DNA from 3 places in the Streptomyces sodiiphilus genome. Region 1 is predicted to be linked to each of the others. Evidence: riboswitches for the same ligand, from Rfam matches in the RefSeq annotation. Region 1 holds a riboswitch; each other region holds the start of a gene.
The links. A riboswitch is a leader RNA that binds a small molecule or an ion and turns the genes downstream of it on or off. The one in region 1 is predicted to bind cyclic di-AMP.
Positions count from the first base shown of each region.

Region 2: it holds a riboswitch for cyclic di-AMP, as region 1 does, so the genes downstream of both, ABD299_RS12715 (LysM peptidoglycan-binding domain-containing protein) here and ABD299_RS17700 (M23 family metallopeptidase) in region 1, are expected to answer to the same signal.
Region 3: it holds a riboswitch for cyclic di-AMP, as region 1 does, so the genes downstream of both, ABD299_RS15870 (C40 family peptidase) here and ABD299_RS17700 (M23 family metallopeptidase) in region 1, are expected to answer to the same signal.

Region 1 covers NZ_BAAAMJ010000034.1:42,031-46,421, forward strand. The annotation lists gene ABD299_RS17695 (CapA family protein) at 1-499, opposite strand, end outside; gene ABD299_RS17700 (M23 family metallopeptidase) at 667-1,626, opposite strand; cyclic di-AMP (ydaO/yuaA leader) riboswitch at 1,690-1,913, opposite strand; gene ABD299_RS17705 (dipeptidase) at 2,274-3,482, opposite strand; gene purE (5-(carboxyamino)imidazole ribonucleotide mutase) at 3,479-4,039, opposite strand; gene ABD299_RS17715 (5-(carboxyamino)imidazole ribonucleotide synthase) at 4,036-4,391, opposite strand, start outside.
Region 2 covers NZ_BAAAMJ010000026.1:138,350-142,740, reverse strand. The annotation lists gene ABD299_RS12725 (FtsB family cell division protein) at 1-469, opposite strand, end outside; gene eno (phosphopyruvate hydratase) at 627-1,907, opposite strand; gene ABD299_RS12715 (LysM peptidoglycan-binding domain-containing protein) at 2,147-2,812, opposite strand; cyclic di-AMP (ydaO/yuaA leader) riboswitch at 2,816-3,024, opposite strand; gene ABD299_RS12710 (transglycosylase family protein) at 3,244-4,245, opposite strand; gene ABD299_RS12705 (cytochrome P450 family protein) at 4,334-4,391, opposite strand, start outside.
Region 3 covers NZ_BAAAMJ010000031.1:53,622-58,012, forward strand. The annotation lists gene ABD299_RS15860 (DsbA family protein) at 134-901, opposite strand; gene ABD299_RS15865 (hypothetical protein) at 1,048-1,398, shown strand; gene ABD299_RS15870 (C40 family peptidase) at 1,509-2,747, opposite strand; cyclic di-AMP (ydaO/yuaA leader) riboswitch at 2,754-2,895, opposite strand; gene ABD299_RS15875 (DUF1707 SHOCT-like domain-containing protein) at 3,147-3,788, opposite strand; gene pcrA (DNA helicase PcrA) at 3,849-4,391, shown strand, end outside.

The DNA.
Region 1 (4,391 bases):
CCTCCTCAGGGCTGCGGGCGGAGCCGGCGTGGGCGAGGCCGGCGGAGTCCAGGAGGTCCAGGGTGCGGTCCACGCCTTCGGCCCCGGCGTCGAAGGTGTGGTTGGAGGCGGTGGTGCAGGCGTCGTAGCCGGTGCTCACGAGGGCGGGGACGATGGTGGGCGGGCCGGAGAACATGGGGTAGCCGCGGTAGGGGCCGCCCTCGGGGGCGAGGGGGGTCTCCAGGTGACAGACGGCCAGGCCGGCGCCCGAGACGACAGGGGCGATCCTGGCGAGCTGCGGGGCGAAGTCCTCGGGGCCCGCGCCGGATTGGGCGGCGTCGTCGCGGGCCTGGTTCCACAGCCGCTCGTGCAGGAGGATGTCGCCGGTCGCGACCAGGGTGAACTCCCTGGGTTCCACGACGGGGGGCGGGTCGTCGCCGGGTGGAGCACCGCCGGCTCCGGTGCCGGCACCGGAGTGGCCGGTGCAGGCCGTGACAGGGAGCAGGGCCACGAGGAGCACGAGGAGGATTGTCCGTGTGATGCGGGCGGGTGCGGCAAACGCATTATTCATATGAAGATCTGACAGTATGCGTTACTGTCTCGCATGTTCTGACACTCCGGACGGCCTACGGGCCCTTCCCCGTCGTGCGGCGGGGAAGGGCCCGTAGGACGCGTGGCGCCGTCAGGTCAGATGCTGACCCCGTTGGCCCGCAGGTAGGCCAGCGGGTCGATGTCCGAACCGTAGCCGGAGCCGGTGCGCACCTCGAAGTGCAGGTGCGGGCCCGTGCTGTTGCCGGTCGAGCCGACCAGACCGATCTGCTGGCCGGCCGAGACCGACTGGCCGGCGGAGACCGAGATCGCCGACAGGTGGGCGTACTGGCTGTAGCGGCCGTCGTTGTGCCGGATGACGACCTCGTTGCCGTACGCACCGCCCCAGCCGGCCGAGACGACCGTGCCGTTGGTGACGGCCTTCACCTGGGCACCGGAGGGAGCGGAGAAGTCCACGCCGGTGTGGTAGCCGCTGGACCACAGCGAGCCGGTGGCCCCGTAGGCGGTGCTCGGCGAGGCGGCGACCGGGGCGGTGAAGCCGGTGGCGGCCGGGGCGGCGGGGGCCGCCGGGGCGGCCGCGCTGCCGGCGGAGGACTGCGCCGAGGACTGCGCGGAGGCCGCGGGCTTCTCCTGCTGCTCCGCCTTCGGCTCGGCCTTGGGCGCGGGCTTCGACTCGGCCTTCGGCTTGGCGTGCTTCGGCTTCGCCTTGTGCTCGGTCTTCGGCGCGGCCTTCTGCCGCGGCAGCACCGCCTGGCCGTCCAGGGACAGCTCCTGGCCGGGGTGGATCAGGTCGGGGTTGCCCCCGATGACCTCGCGGTTGCTCTCGTACAGGCCCTGCCAGCCGCCCTCGACCTCCTGAGCGGTGGCGATGCCGAAGAGGGTGTCCCCGCTGACGACGGTGTAGGAACCGCTCTCCTCGGCGACGGTGGAGGGGGCGGCGGTCTGCACGAAGGTCTGGGGCGCGGCGGCCTGCGGAGCCGCGGCGGAGACCACCGGACCGGAGCCGAACGCCGCGGCGGGGGCCACGGCGGGGGCGGCGTTCGCCTGGCCGGCGGCCACCAGCGGAAGCGCCACGCCGGCGCCGCCGGCGGTGAGCATCAGGGAAATGCGGGATATGCGACGCGCCCGGGGGCGACGGTGACGTCCGCGTGCGGACATAGGTGTGCTCCTCTCCGACGCCTGCGAGGTGAGCTGTCGGGTTCGGGCCGGAAAGGTGCCCGGCCGCAGACGGACCCGGCGCAAGGCGTCGGATCCGGCAGGCGGCTTCACCCCGAGCCGGTACGCGCGTGACCGCGCCGTCCGGCAGAAAGTGGGTCCCCCGCTCCTGTCATACGGAAGTGCTCATGCGTCCCCCACCCGGTGACAGGATTCGGCGTCCGGTGGCGGGCCGCCGCGGAGGCGCGGCGACGGCATGCACGTTAAGCACAACAATCGGGACAACACAAGAAAGCGGGCACAGTCTGATCATGATCGGAAATACTCCCCCGCCATTTCGGTCACCGAGCGCATTCGGGACACCACCTGCAGCCGCGCGACATCATCGCGACACACCGTCAACTTGCGGCCCGGCCTGCGAAGTCGCCTTACGGGACATGTCATGTCCCACCCACCAGGGCATGACACCCGGTTTACACCGTGACGTCGGTCACTGGCCGCCGAAAAGCTGAAGCCTTATCACACGAGATGGGCGCTGATGCCCGTTTTGATCCTCGACTCGGCCCCGGCGGCCCGAAAGGGGCCGCCGGTCAGTGGGCGGGGCCGGAGACGGGGAAGGCCATCAGGGGACGGGCGCGCTGCGCGGGATCCGCCGCCACCGCCTCGGCGTCCCGCAGCACCCGGACAGCGTTGTGCCAGGTGAGCTTCGCCAGGTCGGACTCGGACCAGCCGCGCCGCAGCAGCTCGGCGATCAGGTTCGGGTAGCCGGCCACCGACTCCAGCCCGGAGGGCAGGAAGGCGGTGCCGTCGAAGTCCCCGCCGATGCCGATGTGGTCGATGCCGGCCACCTCACGCATGTGGTCCAGATGGTCGGCGACGGTGGCCTCGGTGGCCACCGGCCGGGGATGTTCCCGCTCGAACGCGCGCTGCACCGCGCGGGCCTCCCCGGAGCCGTCCAGCGGGTGGAAGCCACGCTCGGCCAGGGCCGCGTCCGCCGCCCTGGTCCAGGCGACGGCCTCGGGCAGCACGAATTTCGGGACGAACGTCGCCATCGCGACCCCGCCGTTGGCGGGCAGCCGCTCCAGGACGTCGTCGGGGATGTTGCGCGGATGGTCGCAGACCGCCCGGGCCGAGGAGTGCGAGAAGATCACCGGGGCTTCGCTCACCCGCAGCGCGTCCCGCATCGTGGTGTCCGCCACGTGGGAGAGATCGACCAGCATGCCGAGCCGGTTCATCTCCCGCACGATGTCCTCGCCGAATTCCGACAGGCCGCCGTGCCGGGGCTCGTCGGTGGCCGAGTCCGCCCAGTCGATCGTGTCGTTGTGGGTCAGCGTCATGTACCGGACGCCCAGGCGGTACAGCGCCCGCAGCGTGGCCGGCGAGTTGTTGATGGAATGCCCGCCCTCGGCGCCCATCAGCGAGGCGATGCGGCCCTCGGCGCGTGCCGCCTCCATGTCGTCGGCGGTCAGCGCCCGCCGCAGGTGGTCCGGGTAGCGGTCCAGCAGCTGCCCGACGACGTCGATCTGCTCCAGGCAGGAGCTGACGGCGGCGTCACCGGTGAGGTCGGTGCGCACGTACACCGACCAGAACTGCGCCCCCACCCCGCCGGCCCGCAGGCGCGGGATGTCGGTGTGCAGGTGGGCGCTCTGGTCGGCGGCGATGTCCCGCCGGTCCAGGTCGTAGCCGGTCTGTTCGCGCAGCGCCCACGGCAGGTCGTTGTGCCCGTCCACCACGGGATGGGCGGCCAGCAGCTCACGGGCCCGGGCGAGGTCCCGCTCCCGGCGGGCGGGGGCGCTCACGCGTCCCCCCGCGCGGCGTCGTCGCCGGCGTGCAGGGCGCGCAGCCGCCGGCCCTTCTCGGTGGCCTGGGCGTTGAGGTCGTCCTGGAACCTGCGCATCCGCTCCAGCAGCCGGGGGTCGTGGGCGGCCAGCATCCGGGCCGCCAGCAGCCCGGCGTTGCGGGCCCCGGCCACCGACACGGTGGCCACCGGCACCCCGGCGGGCATCTGGACGATGGACAGCAGCGAGTCCATGCCGTCCAGGTACTTCAGGGGGACGGGGACCCCGATGACCGGGAGGGGGGTCACGGACGCCAGCATGCCGGGCAGGTGGGCGGCGCCCCCGGCCCCGGCGATGATGACCTTCAGTCCGCGGCCGGCCGCCCGCTCGCCGTAGTCGACCATCTCGCGCGGCATCCGGTGGGCGGAGACGACGTCCACCTCGTGGCCGATACCGAACTCGGCCAGTGCCTCGGCGGCGGCCGACATGACCGGCCAGTCCGAGTCCGATCCCATGACGATGCCGACGGTGACGCCGCCGGCCGCCTCGCCGGCGGCCGGTGTACTGGGCGTGCTCATTCGGTGATGGTCCCTCGCAGGTAGTCGGCGGCGTGGCGGGCGCGCTCGCGCACGTCGGCCAGGTCCGTGCCGTAGGTGGTGACGTGTCCGACCTTGCGGCCGGGCCTCACGTCCTTGCCGTACATGTGGATCTTGAGCTGGGGGTCGCGCGCCATGCAGTGCAGGTAGGCGGCGTACATGTCGGGGTAGTCACCGCCCAGCACATTGGCCATCACCGTCCACGGGGCGCGCGGACGCGGGTCGCCCAGCGGCAGGTCCAGGACCGCGCGGACGTGGTTGGCGAACTGCGAGGTGACGGCGCCGTCCTGGGTCCAGTGGCCGGAATTGTGCGGGCGCATGGCGAGCTCGTTGA
Region 2 (4,391 bases), on a different contig from region 1:
CATTCCACAGATTGTCGTACCACGGGCGGCCCGCAGCCCCGTGGTCGCGGCGCCCCTGGCCGTCCTCACCGTCCTCGTCCTCCCCCTCCACGGGGGGCATGAGAAAAGCGGTCTCACCGGGGCGCACGAACTGCAGATGCCGGCGTGCCTGCTGTTCGACATAGGCGGGATCCTGCCAGCGGGCCTTCTCGTCCCGCAGCTCCTCCACCCGCTGCCGGGCCTCCTCGGCCTGCCGGCGCTGATCGCCGATCTCGGACCGCTGGGAGACGTACTGGCGCAGCGGATAGGCGAGCGCCACCACCAGCGCACAGACCACCAGGGCCAGCACCGCCGCCCGGCCGGTGAGCCGGCTGCGCCGCGGCGGACGCCGCAGCCGCCGGCTCTGGGCGCGGTAGACGCGGGCCGCGGCCTGCTCACCGAGCACCCTGATCCTGGTCGCCGTGGAGAACCGGTCACGTTCCGCGGCCACATCGCCTCCCTCGCTCCGCCCGCCCGGGCCCCGGGCCCCACGAGAAGGCCCGGTCCGCGGACACCTGTCCCCGGACACCGTACGGGAGGGTGTCCGGGGATACGGGTGACGACGGGCCGTCAGGCAGTGCGGGACCGCGCCCGGCCGCGCGGTGGGCTCAGCCCTGGAACCGCGGGAACGCACTGCGCCCGGCGTACACCGCCGCGTCGTCGAGGATCTCCTCGATGCGCATCAGCTGGTTGTACTTGGCCACCCGCTCGGAGCGGGCCGGGGCACCGGTCTTGATCTGGCCGCAGTTGGTGGCGACCGCAAGGTCCGCGATGGTGACGTCCTCGGTCTCGCCGGAGCGGTGCGACATCATGCACTTGAAGCCGTTGCGCTGAGCAAGCTCGACGGCGTCCAGCGTCTCGGTGAGCGAGCCGATCTGATTGACCTTCACCAGCAGCGCGTTGGCCGAGCCGTTGTCGATGCCGCGCTGCAGCCGCTCGGGGTTGGTCACGAACAGGTCGTCACCGACGATCTGCAGCCGCTCGCCGAGACGGGCGGTCAGGGTCTGCCAGCCCTCCCAGTCCTCCTCGTTCAGCGGGTCCTCGATGGAGACCAGCGGGTAGGCGTCGGCCAGCTCCGCGTAGTAGTCCGTCATCTGCTCGGCGGTGCGCGCCGATCCCTCGAAGGTGTAGACACCGTCGCTGTAGAACTCGGTGGCGGCCACGTCGAGCGCGAGCGCGATGTCCTGGCCGGGGGTGTAGCCGGCCTTCGTGATGGCCTCGACGATCAGGTCCAGCGCCTCGCGGTTGGAGCCCAGGTCGGGGGCGAAGCCGCCCTCGTCGCCCAGGCCGGTGGCCAGACCGCGCTCCTTCAGCACCGACTTGAGCGTGTGGTAGACCTCCGCGCCCCAGCGAACCGCCTCGGAGAAGGACTCCGCGCCGATCGGGGCGATCATGAACTCCTGGATGTCCACGTTGGAGTCCGCGTGCGAGCCGCCGTTGAGGATGTTCATCATCGGGACCGGCAGCAGGTGCGCGTTGGGGCCGCCCAGGTAGCGGAAGAGCGGGAGGTCGCGGGACTCGGACGCGGCGTGGGCCACGGCCAGCGACACGCCCAGGATGGCGTTGGCGCCCAGCGAGGACTTGTCCGGGGTGGCGTCCAGGTCGAACATCGCCTGGTCGATGAGGCGCTGCTCGGTGGCGTCGTACCCGACCAGCTCCGGGCCGATCTGCTCGATGACGGCCAGGACGGCCTTCTCCACGCCCTTGCCGAGGTAACGGGCCTTGTCACCGTCACGCAGTTCCAGGGCCTCGAAGGCACCGGTGGAGGCACCGGAGGGCACCGCGGCGCGGCCGGTGCTGCCGTCGTCGAGGCCGACCTCGACCTCGACCGTGGGGTTGCCTCGCGAGTCGAGGATCTCGCGGGCTACGACGACGTCGATGGACGGCACGAGCATCTCCTTCATAGGGGACGATTGCCGGCCCGGCCGGGCCGGGGAAGCGGTCTTCAGCCCCCTGAGCCTAACCGGCCGGGGGCGCGGAACGTCTCCTCAGCTCGCCCCGTGGACGGCGTCGGCCCGCATTCGCCCTGGTCGGAGCAGATGCCATCTTTTTGTTTACAAGGTGAAGAAAACCCGGTGGAGGGCACCGCGCCGTGGCGCGGGCCCTCCACCGGACGGGTCGCCGTGGCTCAGAGGGAGAGCTTCTGACCGGGGAAGATCAGGTCGGGGTCGCCACCGACCACGGACTTGTTGGCCTCGTACACCTGCTGCCAGGTGGTGCCGTGGGCATCGGCGATCCGGCCCAGGGTGTCGCCGGCCTCGACCACGTACTGCTGGCCGGCCTGACCCGACGGGGCCGGGGCCTGCTGCTTGGGCTGCGCCGGGGCCTGCTGCTGCTCGGGCTGCGCCGGGGCCGCCTGCTGCTGCGGCGCGGCACCGCCCTGACCGCTCCCGGCGTCCACATTGGCGGACGGGCCGCCGGCGGACAGCCCGGCCTTCTGGCCGCAGTGCGGCCAGGCGCCCGGGCCCTGCATGGCGAGCAGCTTCTCGGCGGTGGCGATCTGCTGGCCCTTGGTGGCCAGGTCGGCGCGCGAGGCGTACTGGGTGCCACCCGCGGCCTCCCAGCTGGACTGGGAGAACTGCAGGCCACCGTAGTAGCCATTGCCGGTGTTGATGGACCAGTTGCCGGTGGACTCGCACTGGGCGACGGCGTCCCAGGTCTCCACGGAGGCGGCCTGGGCGCTCTGCGCGCCCACGATCGGAAGTGCGACGACTGCGCCGGTCACTCCGGCCGCGACGGCCACACGGGCCGGCTTGGACGGACGGCGGTGGCGACCCTTGCCCGAAAAGAGCATGACGCTCCTTCTCACCGACGCCTGCGAGGTGAGCTGTCGGGTTCGGGTGTGAGCTACCCGGCCGGACGGAACGTTTCTCCTGCTCCGGCTTCACCCCAAGCCGTTCCGGACAGCGATGCCCGGACCGGCACTTACCTGGGTCCCCCGCTCCTGCCTGCGGTGGTGCACGACGGACTTCCGGGGCCGGCGGCAGGATTCGGCGTTTCGACCCTCGGTGCCCGCATTGGCGGGCAGAGGGACAGTAGGCACACCGCGCCTAACGATTCAAGAACGATGAAGATCACCGACACGCCGCTGCTTGACTGGAACGATCACATGTCTTCGCAGGTCAAGGACTAAACGGACAGTGCGGACCACCCGGACAGTCTCATGGAAGTTCGAGAGGATGGTCACACTTACGCGAGAGGGAAATCCCTCCGGTGGCTCACGGCCTAACGCGCCATGACGTCCAAGTCCAGCTCCTGACCCGGGAGGATATGGTCTGGATTGTCACCGATGACCGATTCGTTCAGCTCATAGAGGGCAGGCCAGCCGCCCGGGACCGCCTGCCGGTCCGCGATCAGGGACAGCGAGTCGCCGGCCCGGACCTCGTAGGCGTCGGCGGCCTGCTCCCGGGACCGGCCACGGTCCGCGTGGCGCCCCGATCCGGCCTCCTGGGCACGCTCGTCCTCCTGCGGGTCCGGCAGGCCACGGTGCTTGCCGCCCGGGGCCTCCTGACCCCGTTCCCCGGCGCCGGCCTCTTCTCCGGCCCACGCCTCCCCCTCGCGCTCCTCGGGGGCCTCGCCCGTCGAGCCGCCGGTCCGGCCGTCCCGCGCGCCGCCGGCTCCGGCGCCGGCGCGCTGCCGGTCCGCCGAGTCTCCGGCCTCGGCCCCCTCCGGCGTCTCCCCGGCGCCGGAGCCGGCCCGCTCCCGGCCGTTCCCCTGGCCACCCTCGTGCCCGGTCGCGCCGGTCCGCTCTCCCGGCTCGCGCCCGGTGCCGTCGGCCTCATCCGCGCCCGGCTCCCGGCTCTCCTTCCCGCCTTCCCCTCCGGCGGCCTTGCGCGATTCCTGCCACAGGCCCGTGGTGACCGCGCAGGTAGGAAAGGCCTGCGGGCCCTGGGCGGCGAGAATGCGCTCGGCCACGGTGATCTGCTGACTGCGGCTGGCGAGGTCGGGGCGCTCGGCGAAGTCCAGACCGCCGAACTCCTCCCACATTCCCAGCGTCAACTGCAGGCCGCCGTAGTACCCGTTGCCGGTGTCGGCGCTCCACACGCCGTCACTTTCGCAGTCGGCGACCAGATCCCAGGTCTCCCCGGTGACCGCCTGGGCGGCACCCGCCCCCAGCAGTGGCATCGCGAGGCCGGCGCCGGTGACGCCTGCTGCGACGACAAAAGCGGGAGCCTGGCGAGGGCGACGGTGACGGCCGTTCCCGGAGAGCATGTGCGGACCTCTCATGCGAACAACGTTGCGGTTGAGGGCAGAACCTAGCCCGTTTCGCGGCCCCATCACAAGTCGGTCCCACCGATATCACGCGGAGATCACACTACTGACTTTGCGTCACCTTCGCCGGGTCGAATTCCACCGGAAGTGACCGGAGTCCA
Region 3 (4,391 bases), on a different contig from region 1:
CGGGCGCCGGTCCGGCGGGGCGGGAGGCGGGCTGTCGGGAGGGCATGTCACCTCATGGCGTGGGGTCCGTGTGACAGCGGGAGGTTTCCGGGTTCCATGATGCCGGGTGGGGCTCCGCGGCAGAAGAGCGCGTTCAGCGCCGCGCGGCGAGGAGCTGGTCGATGGTCTCGCGGAAGGTCTCCACGGGCTGCGCTCCGACCAGCGGGTGGCCGTTCACCAGAAACGCCGGGGTGGTGGTGACACCCAGCCCGAAGCCCTCCTCGGCATCCCGCTCCACGGCCTTGCCGGCCTCCTCGGAGTCCAGGTCCTCCGCGAAGCGGTCCAGATCCGTGACCCCGGCCTCCTCGGCGATCTCCATGACGCCCTCCTCGTCGAACCGGCCGCTGTGCTGGTGGGCGTCCTCGCTGAAGGCGACGGTGTAGAACTCCCAGAACATGCCCTGCTCCCCGGCAGCCCAGGCGGCGCGGGCCGCCGTGTCGGACTCCGGGCCGAAGACCGGGAAGTTGCGGAACTCGATCCGCAGGACGCCGCTCTCCACGTACTCCTCGACCAGCTTCGGCTCGGTGACCCGGGCGTGGCGGCCGCACAGGGCGCACTGGAAATCGATGTAGGCGATCATCACGATCGGGGCGTCGGCGTCCCCGCGGGCCAGCGGGTCGTCCCCGTCGCGGCGGGCGAGGGCGTGCACCGGGTGATCGTCGGGCAGCGGCTGGACCGTCTGCCCCTCCTCGTCCGCTCCCCGGCCGTCACCGGTCGCGGCGCTGTCGCCGGAGCGGTCGCCGCCCAGCGCGGACAGGCCGCCGAGCGCCAGCGCTCCGACCAGCACGACGACCAGTGCCATCACGGTGACCGAGCGCCTCCGCGAGGACGTGGAGGAGGAAGCGGAGGAGGGGGTGGGCATGTGTGAGAACTCCTGTGCGCGCCTGGGGTTCCGGGGCGTGGGGCGTGTCCCGCGCGACGGACGCGCGTCCGGCCGGGCTCACCGGTGCCTGCCGACCAGCATACGTGCCTGCGGACCGCCCGGGACGGACCAGTAACCTCCGCACCATGGACATTCTGATCGGCATCTTTCTCGCCCTGCACATCATCGGCATCGGCGCCCTGCTGGGCGGCTTCCTCGTCCAGATGAAGGCCATGCGCACCGGAGAGGCCCGCATCGTGCCCGCCATCCTGCACGGCGCGGGCACCATGCTGGTGACCGGGCTGATCCTGGTCGGGCTCAACGAGGCGGACGGGGCGGACCTCAACCACATCAAGATCACGGTGAAGCTCGTCGTGCTCGTGGCGCTGACCGCCCTGGCCTACCTCAAGCGCGACGACGAGCGCGTCCCGCCCGGTGTGTTCGGCACCATCGGCCTGCTGACGATCGCCAACATCTTCATCGCCACCCTGTGGTGAGCGCGCCCGCCGTCGCGGAGGACTGACGCGGAAGCCGCGCCCGGTGGGGACGGGCGCGGCTTCTCGCCGGGTGCGGGCCCGGAGGCCGGGTCCCGGCCCGTGCGGCGGGGTCAGCCGACCCGGTTGGCGCTGTGCCAGGGCATGTAGTCGATCGACTCGACCTTGACGACGTCACCGGGCTTGGGGGCGTGGATCATCTTGCCGTCGCCGATGTAGATCCCGACATGGCTGACGTCGGAGTAGAAGAAGACCAGGTCACCGGGCCGCAGATCGGCCCTGGCGACCTTGGTGCCGACGTTGACCTGGTCGAAGGTGACCCGCGGCAGCTCCACACCGGCCTGCCGCCAGGCGGCCTGCGTGAGCCCGGAGCAGTCGTAGGAGTTCGGGCCGGTGGCGCCCCACACGTAGGGCTTGCCGATCTGGGCCTCCGCGAAGGCGATCACCTGCTGGGCCCGGGTGCCGGTGGAGTCGCCGGGGGTTTCCGTGCCGCCCCCGGTACCGCCGCCCGTGCCGGTTCCCGATCCCTGGCCGGAGCCGTCCTCCCCGGCCTGCTCGCGCTCGGCCTGTTCCCGCTCGGCCTGCTCGCGCTCCTGGCGCTCCCGCTCCTCGCGCTCCTGGCGCTCCGCCTCGGCCCGCCGCTCGGCCTCTTCCTCCTCCAGCCGTTCGAGGCGCTCGAATTCCTTCTTCTCCTCGGCGGTGAGCTCGGCCAGCAGGGTGCGGGCGGCCCCGAGCTTGCCCTGGACCTCTTCCTTCTTCTCCCGCAGCTCGCGCTGCCGCTCCTCCAGCTCCTCCAGCGCCCCGGCCGCCGCCCGGCGCTGCTCGGCCGCCTCGGCCTGCCGCTGGGTGTAGTCGTCGAGGGCCCGGTGCTGGCGCTCGGTCATCCGCGACAGCGTGCGCCGGGTGTCGAAGTAGCTCTGCGGGTCGTCGGCGAGCAGCAGTGTCGCCGTCTCTCCCAGGCCGCCGGTGCGGTAGTGGGCCGCCGCGAACTGCCCGAGCTCGCGCCGGGCCTCGTTCACCTGCTCCGCGGCCTCGGCCGCCTTGTCCAGGAGCGCGTCGGCCTTCTCCTGCTGGGCGGTGACGGCCTCGTCGGCGGCGTTGTACTCCTGGGTCGCCGTGCCGGCCTGCCGGTACAGCGCGTCCACGCGCTCCTTGACGCCGGCGGCCCGCTCGGCGGCGGCGTCCGCCCGGTTCCGCTGCTCCTCGACCGCCGGGGAATCGTTGTCGTCGGCGTAGGCGTGCTGGCTCAGCAGGGTCGCCGAGGCGAGGGCCGCGGCGCCGACCCCCATGGCACCCCGTCGGGCGGCGGGCGAGTCGAACAGTCCGGTGCGCGGCTTGCGGTGGGAACCCAAGGCCGTCTCTCCTTCCGGGACCGCTGACCGGGTTAGCTGTCGGGCTCGGGCTTCGGAAGGCTGCCCTACGGGTCGCACCTCGCGATGCGGCCCGATTCGCCCCTGGGGGACGAGCCCCCACTGTCCCGGGGGACAGCGTGGGACCTGCCCGCCCGGCAACGGGCGGACGAGGGTGGGTCCCCGGCTCCGGCGCAGGCCGGACTAGGCGGAGGCGGCCCGTGCCGCCGGGTTCGACGGCAGTGGAGCGAGCCACCTGGCGCTGCACGCTAGCCACCCCCGGGCGGGTTTGGGAAGGGCGCTGTGCCAAATGCCCGAAACCAATTCGTTATCCGGACGCAGCGTCGCCGGGCGGTCGCACCCGGCGGCGGAAACGGAGCCTCCGGAACCCGTGTCCCGGGGTCAGGAGGCGCAGTGCCGCAGCCGGCGGCGTTCCCAGCGGTTGGGGTGGCGCACCTTCACGCCGCCCATGTCCGCCGCCCCGCTGATGTGCAGAACCGGGGCACCGGGCTGCCCCGGATCGGTGACCTTGTTGCTGACGCCGCCCATCCCGGGGTCGATGTCGTCCGTCCGTACCTCCCAGCCCTGCGGGACCACGACGACCACACCGCCCACCCCGGCGCTCACCCGCATCTCGATCAGGCGCCGGCCGCCCAGCTGCGCCTGGGTGAAGTCGAGCTTCGCGCCGCCCACCGAGCCGTGCACGACGATGCGGGAGGCCACCTGCCAGGCCCCATCCTTGGCGGCCCCGGCCCAGCCCGCCTTGATCACCAGCGGCTTCTCGTCCCCGGGGGCCGGCAGGCCGGGCAGCGCGGGCACGGCCCCGCCGGGGGCGGGCAGGTCGGCGGTGAGCGGTTCCAGTTCCCCGTAGGTCTTGGCGGTGAGCGCGCGCTCCAGTCTGCTCTCCAGCTCGTCCAGGTCCAGCCGGCCGTCGCCGGCTGCTTCCCGGAGCCGCTCGGCGACCGCCTCACGGTCCGCGTGCGAGGCACGCAGACCGGCGTAAGGGGGCTCGGCTCGGGCGGGGTCATGGGAGGGCTCGGTCATAGCCGGATTCTACGGAGGCCCGGGCCCGGGACCGACAGGGCGTTCTAGACTCGGTGCACAATGAGCAGCCTCTTCGACGACAGCGTTCTGGCCGACCTCGAACCCGCGGGTGAGGAGCCGCCTCCGCCCGGACCGGGCGAGGCCGAGCGGGAGGACGCCGACGCCCTCTTCGGCCGGCACTTCGCGGCGCCGCCGCGGGACGCGTACTACCGCAACGGCGCGCCCCGGCCGCCCGCCGACCCGGCGGCCCTGCTGGAGGGGCTGAACGAGCAGCAGCGGGCCGCGGTCACCCACAGCGGGGCGCCGCTGCTGATCGTCGCCGGGGCCGGGTCGGGCAAGACCCGGGTGCTCACCCACCGCATCGCGTACCTGCTGTCGGCCCGCGGGGCGCACCCCGGGCAGATCCTGGCGATCACCTTCACCAACAAGGCCGCGGGCGAGATGAAGGAGCGGGTCCAGGAGCTCGTCGGTCCCCGTGCGAGCGCCATGTGGGTGATGACGTTCCACAGCGCGTGTGTGCGCATCCTGCGCCGGGAGAGCAAGCGGCTCGGGTTCACCTCCAGCTTCTCGATCTACGACGCGGCCGACTCCAAGCGGCTGATG